Regions from separate parts of the Polaromonas sp. P4_F9 genome, predicted to be linked through region 1. Evidence: predicted binding sites of a transcription regulator. Region 1 holds the regulator's gene; the other holds the start of a gene.
What was found. Region 1 encodes HrcA, which represses chaperone genes, less so after heat shock. Its sites were predicted from a motif close to TTAGCACTCNNNNNNNNNGAGTGCTAA; they were not measured.
Positions count from the first base shown of each region.

Region 2: a site for HrcA is predicted at 2,387-2,413, ahead of AC1DUB_RS05705 (co-chaperone GroES). Genes of this name have one in related genera too.

Region 1 covers NZ_JBFUJT010000002.1:75,861-80,245, forward strand. The annotation lists gene AC1DUB_RS02430 (hypothetical protein) at 1-879, opposite strand, end outside; tRNA gene AC1DUB_RS02435 (tRNA-Ile) at 960-1,036, opposite strand; gene hrcA (heat-inducible transcriptional repressor HrcA) at 1,062-2,081, opposite strand; gene AC1DUB_RS02445 (NAD kinase) at 2,131-3,006, shown strand; gene recN (DNA repair protein RecN) at 3,043-4,385, shown strand, end outside.
Region 2 covers NZ_JBFUJT010000004.1:182,453-186,837, forward strand. The annotation lists gene metK (methionine adenosyltransferase) at 1-372, shown strand, start outside; gene AC1DUB_RS05700 (sensor histidine kinase) at 651-2,045, shown strand; gene AC1DUB_RS05705 (co-chaperone GroES) at 2,508-2,798, shown strand; gene groL (chaperonin GroEL) at 2,847-4,385, shown strand, end outside.

The sequences.
Region 1 (4,385 bases):
TTTTATAACTGCCGGATCGCGAACAATCTCATTACTACCATGGCGCCTAATCAAAAATCTCACGCGCATCCTGTTCAATCGCTTATCTAAAGTTTGATCTTGAACCTCCCAGAACAAGCCCTCTTTCGTAAATTCGAGCTCTAGGCTTGGCGGGATTCGCATTTGCGTGGCGAAGACTGCAGTCCAAATTCCAAGTGTGTTTGGTGGGTGCAACACTATTTGACCGTGCGGAGCTTGGGTAATAAATTGATTGAACTGCCGGTAGACCTCGTCCTCCGCTATCTGCTGAACAGAAAAGGGGCCAGATGTGCGCTTTAACGTTGTGAAGTGCGCACCAAGGTTAGGGAAAATATTCAGAGATTTCTCAGCTCGATGAAGGCCAATGGCATACCGATCAAAAAAGCCAAGCTTGACTCCATGTAGGCCTTCAACCTGGGGAGTGTCATCTGGCCCTATCCAGAACTCAAACGTCGACTCTTGGTCAGGAAGGTGACTAAGGTCAATTACTGCGTCATTTGGATGGGGACGTTTTTTGAGCTCTGTCAGCTTCGAAAACGAGGGTATTCGATAGGCAAGCAGAAATTCTGGCCGCGTACAGCTCAGAAGCGGCTCGACATAAATAGTGTGCCCCTCAGAATGGCCGTCAAAATTGACCCTCCCCGAGGCGTGAATGGTGACGTGTTGATTCGCTTTTTTTGGCTTATCAAACACGACTTCCTGCGGTGTCGGATCGCTTGAGCTCCAAACAAACGCTGAACTATTTTCCTGGTCTCGTCGCAATATCAACTCAAGCGATCCATCGTTCTTCGAACACGCTACGTTCGCAAGTTGATAAGCTCGACCATCATGCCCAATCAAAATGCGAGTGTAGTCGCCCATAAGCAGGAAGAATTGTAGAAAAACAACGTGGTTTGTAGAAACGCCCCAGACCCGGAACCGGGGCTGAGGCGCAAATGCACTGGTAGGGCGTGTAGGACTTGAACCTACGACCAAAGGATTATGAGTCCTCTGCTCTAACCAACTGAGCTAACGCCCCCCATCGACAGGCAGATTGTAAGGGCCTACTTGCTGTGGCTTAGGGCCGTGCTGACCAGTTTGGAGGTGATATCGACAATCTGGATCATTTTTTCATAGGGCATGCGCATGGGGCCGATGACGCCCAGCGTTCCCACGACCTGGCCGTCCACCTCGTAAGGCGCCGTCACCACCGAGAGTTCCTGGTAGGGAATCACCTGGCTTTCGCCGCCAATGTAAATGCGCACGCCCTCGGCGCGGCTTGAGACATCGAGCAGGCGCATCAGCTGTGCCTTCTGCTCAAAAAGATCAAAGAGCTTGCGCAGGTTGCCCATGTCGCTGGAGAAGTCGCTGACGGCCAGCAGGTTGCGCTCGCCCGAAACCACCACTTCGTCACGCGATTCGATGGCCTCGGAACTGACCTGGACGGCAGCCTGCATCAGGGCGGCGATTTCGCCCCGGAGCACTTCCACCTCGTTTTGCAGGCGCTCGCGCACTTCTTCAATAGCCATGCCCGCATAGTGCGAATTGAGGAAGTTGGAGGCTTCGATCAATTGGGACTGCGTGTAGTCTGCCTCGGTAAAGATGACGCGGTTTTGCACGTCGCCGTCCGGCGAGACGATGATCACCAGAAACCGTTTTTCCGACAGGCGCAAAAACTCGATATGCCGGAACACCGACGTGCGGCGCGGCGCCATGACGACACCGACGAACTGCGACAGGCTGGACAGCATGTGGGCGGCGTTGCTGATCACTTTCTGCGGTTGGTCGGGTGCCAGCCTGGGGGCGGTGATCTGCCCCCCCGCCGAAAGCTGGTCGCGCTGCGTGGTGAGCATGGTGTCGACGAAGAGGCGGTAGCCGCGGGCGGTTGGAATGCGGCCGGCAGAGGTATGCGGGCTGACAATCAGGCCCAACTCCTCCAGATCGCTCATGACATTGCGTATGGTGGCGGGAGACAATTCAAGACCGGAGGCCCTGGACAGCGTGCGCGACCCGACCGGCTGACCATCAGCAATGTAGCGCTCCACCAGCGCCTTGAGCAACAACCGGGCACGATCATCAAGCATACTGACATTCTACGAAGCTTCCGAAACCATGTTGTGATGTAATTTGATGATGAAGTCGCAATTCCGCCATGTCGCACTGATCGGCAAGTACCACGCCCAGGGGTCCCGTTCTGCGCTGGAAGACATTGCGCACTTTCTGGGCACGCAGGGCTGTGATGTGGCGATTGAGCAGGACACCGCCAGCAACACCGGCCTGACGCAGTTCCCCACGCTGGATGCGGCCGGCATAGGCGCCCAGTGCGACCTCGCCCTGGTGGTTGGCGGCGACGGGACCATGCTGGGCATCGGCCGGCTGCTGGCCCAGTTTGGCATTCCGCTGGTGGGTATCAACCAGGGCCGGCTCGGCTTCATCACCGACATCTCGTTTGACGATTACCAGGACACGCTCAAACCCATGCTGCGCGGCGAGTTTGAGGAAGACCGGCGCTGGATGATGCAGGCCAAGGTGGTGCGCGACGGGCGCTGCGTCTTCAGCGCAACGGCCATGAATGACGTCGTGGTCAATCGCGGCGCGACCGCCGGCATGGTGGAGCTGCGTGTGGAAGTCGATGGGCGCTTTGTGGCCAACCAGCGCGCTGACGGCCTGATCATTGCCTCTCCCACCGGCTCCACGGCCTATGCCCTCTCCGCCGGCGGCCCCTTGCTGCACCCGTCCATTCCCGGCTGGATACTGGTTCCAATTGCCCCGCACACCTTATCAAACAGGCCCATCGTGCTGTCAGATGCGGGGGAAATTACGATTGAAATAGTGGCGGGCCGGGATGCCAGCGCCAACTTTGACATGCAGTCGCTGGCCACCTTGCTGCATGGCGACCGGATCACCGTCAGGCGGTCGGAGCACCAGATGCGGTTCCTGCACCCCAAGGGATGGAGTTATTTTGATACCCTGCGCAAAAAACTGCACTGGAATGAAGGCGTGGCCTGAAGCGCCCCGGCTGACCTCCTGGCCCGGATTTAACTTATGAGCCTCAAAAGCATTTCGCTTCGCGATTTTGTCATCGTCCATGCACTGGACCTGGATCTGTCGGATGGCTTTACCGTCCTCACCGGGGAAACCGGGGCCGGTAAATCGATATTGATTGACGCCCTGCAGCTGGCGCTGGGCGCACGCGCCGATGCCGGCGTGGTCCGTGAAGGCGCTGCGCGCTGCGAAATCAGTGCGGAATTTGACAGCCCCGCCAGCCTGGCGCCGTGGCTTGAGCAGGCCGGCTTCCAGGCGGACGGCAGCCTGCTGCTGCGCCGCACGATTGACTCACAGGGGAAAAGCCGGGCCTGGATCAACGGGAGCGCGGCAACCGCCACCCAGCTCAAGGAAATCGCCGACCAGCTGGTGGACATCCATGGCCAGCACGCCTGGCAAAGCCTGACCCGCCCCGACGCGGTACGCGGCCTGCTGGATTCCTATGCGGACCTGTCCACCGTCACGCTCTCCCAGTGCTGGCAAGCGTGGCGCACGGCCCAGAAAACATTGGCTGACGCGCGCGCCGCCCAGGACAGCCTGCAGCGTGAACGCGAACGCCTGGCCTGGCAGATCGGCGAGCTGGACAAGCTGGCACCGGGCGTGGATGAATGGGACGAGCTCAATGCCCAGCACGGTCGCCTCTCGAATGCCCAGGCCTTGCGCGATGCGGTGCAGACCGCCGTCGACGCCCTGCAGGAAGCCGACGACAACGCCACAGCCCTGCTCGGCCGCGCCATTTCATCACTGCAAAATCAGGAGCACATAGAGCCTGAATTCAAAGGGCTTGCCGAGGTTTTGAACAGCGCATTGGCACAGGTCGAAGATGCCGTGCATTCACTGAACGGCTATGCAAGGCATGCCGAGCTGGAGCCGCAGCGGCTGGCCGAGCTGGATGAGCGCCTGTCTCTCTGGGTCAGCCTGGCCAGGCGTTACAAACGCACGCCGGCCGAGCTGCCTGAATTGCTGGCCTCCTGGCAAAGTGACCTGCACCGGCTCGATGAAGCGGCGGATCTGGTCCAGCTTGAAAAAAATGAGCACCTTGCCCGCTCGGCTTATATGGAAGAAGCCCGCCAGGTCTCCAAGTCCCGCAGCAAGGCAGCACCCCTGCTCGCCAGGGCCATCACACAGGCCATGCAGGGCCTGGGCATGCAGGGCGGAAAATTTGACGTCGCGCTCGCCAAGCTGGAGCAACCCGCACAGCATGGGCTTGAGCAGGCCGAATTCCTGGTCGCCGGCCACAGCGGCAGCACGCCCCGTCCCGTCGGCAAGGTCGCGTCAGGCGGTGAACTGTCGCGCATCGCACTGGCGATCGCCGTCACCACCAGCCAGCTGGGCCAGGCGCA
Region 2 (4,385 bases), on a different contig from region 1:
GGCAAAGACCCTTCGAAAGTGGACCGCTCGGCCGCCTACGCCGCCCGCTATGTGGCCAAAAACATCGTGGCAGCCGGCCTGGCGCGCCAGTGCCAGATCCAGGTGGCCTACGCGATTGGCGTGGCGCACCCGATGAACGTGACGGTGTACACCGAAGGCACCGGCGTGATCTCTGACGAGAAACTCTCGGCACTGGTCAATGAGCACTTTGACCTGCGTCCGAAAGGCATCATCCAGATGCTGGACCTGCTGCGCCCGATTTATGAAAAGACGGCAGCTTATGGCCACTTCGGCCGGGATGAGCCCGAGTTCTCCTGGGAGCGTACGGATCGAGCCGCTTTGCTGCGGAACGCAGCAGGCCTGAAAGGCTAAGCCGCCTGGCGGCATCAGCGGCTCGGGGGACCGCTCATAAATCGTGCAACGATGTGATGCGGTCACCACAAGGCCGCCCTCACCCCAGCCAGAAGGGGCCCTTTCCCACGGCGGGCCGCGCTCCAGAATGCCACCTGCGGGTGGCTTTTTTATGCGTACATTTTTTGCGCAGGACTACAATTTTGAGCATCCGGCCGGATAGCAGCGTCCGCCCAAACGCGCAATTGCCCGACCCGGTTGGGTGAAAGTGGCCGTTCGAGATCATCACGAAAGTCCGCATGCGACGAATTACCAACCAGATGGCTGTCAACATTGCCTGTGCGTTGATTGCCGTATTCACCCTCATTGGCATCAGTGAGTTGTCCTACCAAAAATCCATCCACGCGATGGATGACCTGACCGAAGCGCATGTCACGCGCACCCATCTTCAACGGCTGTTGCGTGACATGCTGGATGCCGAAACAGGACAAAGGGGCTATCTCCTGACGGCGGACACCGCCTACCTGGAGCCCTACCGGACGGCGATTGCCGACCTCAGCCAGACGCAGGACCTGCTGACCAACCTGTTTGCCAACAAGCCCGAACAGAGCGCCGCGCTGGCCGTGTTGGGCCGGACCGTGCAGCGCAAGCTGGCTGAAATGGACCTGTCCATCCGCATGAAAAATGAGGACAAGGAAGACGCCTGGAAGTTTGTCCTGACCACCGACGTGGGCAAGGAACAGATGGACACCATACGTGCCAGCTCCGCGCAATTGATCGATGCGAGCCTGACGCGCACCTCGCAAAGGCATGCGGACATCCGGCGGTCACTGTTGCTGTCCCGGGTGGGTATCACGCTGGTGGCCGCCGTCGGGCTGTTGGCATTCTGGCTGTATTTGCGCCAGACCGCCGCGCTGAAACTGGCCGATCAGCATCAGCAGGCCGCGCTGCAGGCCGAACGCGACTTGCTGGACGCCCAGGTTCAGGAGCGCACCGAGCGCCTCGCCGAACTGGCCACGCACCTGCAACAAGTCCGTGAGGACGAGCGGGCGCATCTGGCGCGGGAACTTCATGACGAACTGGGCGCACTGCTGACTGCGGCCAAGCTGGATGTCGCCCGTATCAAGGCGAAATTGCCTGGCGACACGGGTGATCTGCAGACACGGGTTCAGCATCTGGTTGAAACGCTTAACAGCGGTATCGCACTCAAGCGGCGCATCATTGAAGACCTGCGCCCCTCCTCCCTGGCCACCCTGGGTTTGCTGCCCTCCCTCGAAATTCTGGCCGGCGAGTTCGGCCAGCATGCCGGCTTGGCCATCACCACCGATCTTGAACCGGTTGACCTGGATGGGACGACCGAATTGACGGTTTACCGGATCATCCAGGAAGCACTCACCAATATTGCCAAGCACGCCGAAGCGCAGCACGTGGAGATTGCCGTACTCAACTACAAGGACCATGTCATCGTGACCGTGCGCGACGACGGCAGGGGGTTTGATCCGCACGCTATCGGCGCTTCCAGCTATGGCTTGCTGGGAATGCGCCACCGCGTGGAGGCTTGCGGCGGCCGTCTCACCATCGAGTCCATGGGCAGCACCACCATTCGGGCAGTGTTTCCCTCTGCGGCCCGTAAAAAGCCCGGGCAGCCCGCCCTGGCTGACGAAAGCGCTGTCACGGACAAAGGGCTGGCCTGAGACTCAAGGCCGATCACGCCCGCCGGAAAACCAATCGCGGCAACCGGCCTCATCCCCGCGTGCAGGGGTGATTTTTCAATATGAGGCGTATGGCCCAACTCCCTGGAGGGTGCACCATCGGGCTTGGGCTGGGCTATGGTCTTGTCCGTACCTTCCCGGCCATACGCTCCCGCCTGGTGGAAAAATAAAATAATCAATAAAATCAATGGCTTAGATTGATTTTCTTGCCAAAACGAATGCCGAAAGAACCGGAAAAGTCTAACGTCAGCCGGCAATGGGCCATCATTTCTCAAGCCTTGCACAGCTTTCCGCCTTGAAAACCGCCTTAAATGCCTCTATGATTAGCACTCGATGGCATTGAGTGCTAACAAAGCGCATTCAAGCCACCAAGTTAACAAGCACCCACTTTCGTTGGGTGCTTTTTGATTCTCAAAAACCATTGTCCTCAAACAAGGAGCTCTCATGAAACTTCGTCCTTTGCACGACCGCGTGATCGTCAAACGCGTGGAAAACGAAACCAAAACCGCCTCTGGCATCGTCATTCCTGACAGCGCCGCTGAAAAGCCTGATCAAGGTGAAGTTCTGGCCGTGGGCCCGGGCAAGAAAAACGACAAGGGCGATTTGAGCCCGATGGCCGTCAAAGTGGGCGACCGCGTGCTGTTTGGCAAATACAGCGGCCAGACTGTCAAGGTCGGCGGCGACGAGCTGCTCGTGATGAAAGAAGACGACCTGTTTGCGGTCGTTGAGAAGTAATTTCTCGGCTCTTTCAATCCCTCATTAACTGAATCTGGAGAATTAAACATGGCAGCAAAAGACGTCATTTTCGGCGGCGAAGCCCGCGCACGCATGGTCGAGGGTGTGAACATCCTGGCCAACGCCGTCAAGGTAACCCTGGGCCCCAAAGGCCGCAACGTGGTGCTCGAGCGCTCTTTCGGCGCCCCTACCGTGACCAAGGACGGTGTGTCCGTTGCTAAAGAAATCGAACTCAAGGACAAGCTGCAGAACATGGGCGCACAGATGGTCAAGGAAGTCGCTTCCAAGACGTCTGACATCGCAGGTGACGGCACCACGACCGCTACCGTTCTGGCTCAAGCCATTGTTCGCGAAGGCATGAAATATGTCGCCGCCGGCATGAACCCGATGGACCTGAAGCGCGGTATCGACAAAGCCGTGACGGCACTCGTCGAAGAGCTGAAGAAAGCATCGAAAGCCACCACCACCTCCAAGGAAATCGCCCAGGTCGGCTCGATTTCCGCCAACTCTGACGAAGCCATCGGCAAGATCATTGCCGATGCGATGGACAAAGTCGGCAAGGAAGGCGTGATCACCGTGGAAGACGGCAAATCGCTCGAAAGCGAACTCGACGTCGTTGAAGGCATGCAGTTTGACCGCGGCTACCTGTCGCCTTACTTCATCAACAACCCTGAAAAGCAGTCCGCGATTCTGGACAACCCGTTTGTTCTGCTCTACGACAAGAAAATCAGCAACATCCGTGACCTGCTGCCTACCCTGGAACAAGTCGCCAAGGCTGGCCGTCCGCTGCTGATCATCGCTGAAGAAGTTGAGGGCGAAGCCCTGGCTACGCTGGTGGTCAACACCCTGCGCGGCATCCTGAAAGTGGTCGCTGTCAAGGCACCAGGCTTCGGCGACCGCCGCAAAGCCATGCTGGAAGACATCGCCTGCCTGACCGGCGGCAAAGTGATCGCTGAAGAAGTTGGCATGTCGCTCGAAAAAGTGACMCTGGCCGACCTCGGCACGGCCAAGCGCATCGAAGTGGGCAAGGAAAACACCATCATCATCGACGGTGCCGGTGAAGCCAAGGACATCGAAGCCCGCGTCAAGCAGGTTCGCGTGCAGATCGAAGAAGCGACCAGCGACTACGACCGTGAAAAACTGCAAGAGCGCGTGGCCAAGCTGGCCGGCGGTGTTGCCGTGATCAAGGTTGGCGCTGCCACCGAAGTCGAAATGAAAGAAAAGAAAGCCCGCGTCGAAGACGCCCTGCACGCTACCCGCGCTGCCGTGGAAGAAGGCATTGTGGCTGGTGGCGGTGTGGCGCTGCTGCGCGCCAAGCAGGCTGCTGGCGCCATCAAGGGCGACAACGCTGACCAGGAAGCCGGCATCAAGCTGGTGCTGCGCGCCATCGAAGCGCCTCTGCGCGAGATTGTCTACAACGCAGGCGGCGAAGCCTCTGTGGTGGTGAACGCTGTGTTGGCCGGCAAGGGCAACTACGGCTTCAATGCAGCCAACGACACCTACGGCGACATGATCGAAATGGGTATTCTGGACCCCACGAAAGTGACCCGTACGGCCCTGCAGAACGCTGCTTCCGTCGCATCGCTG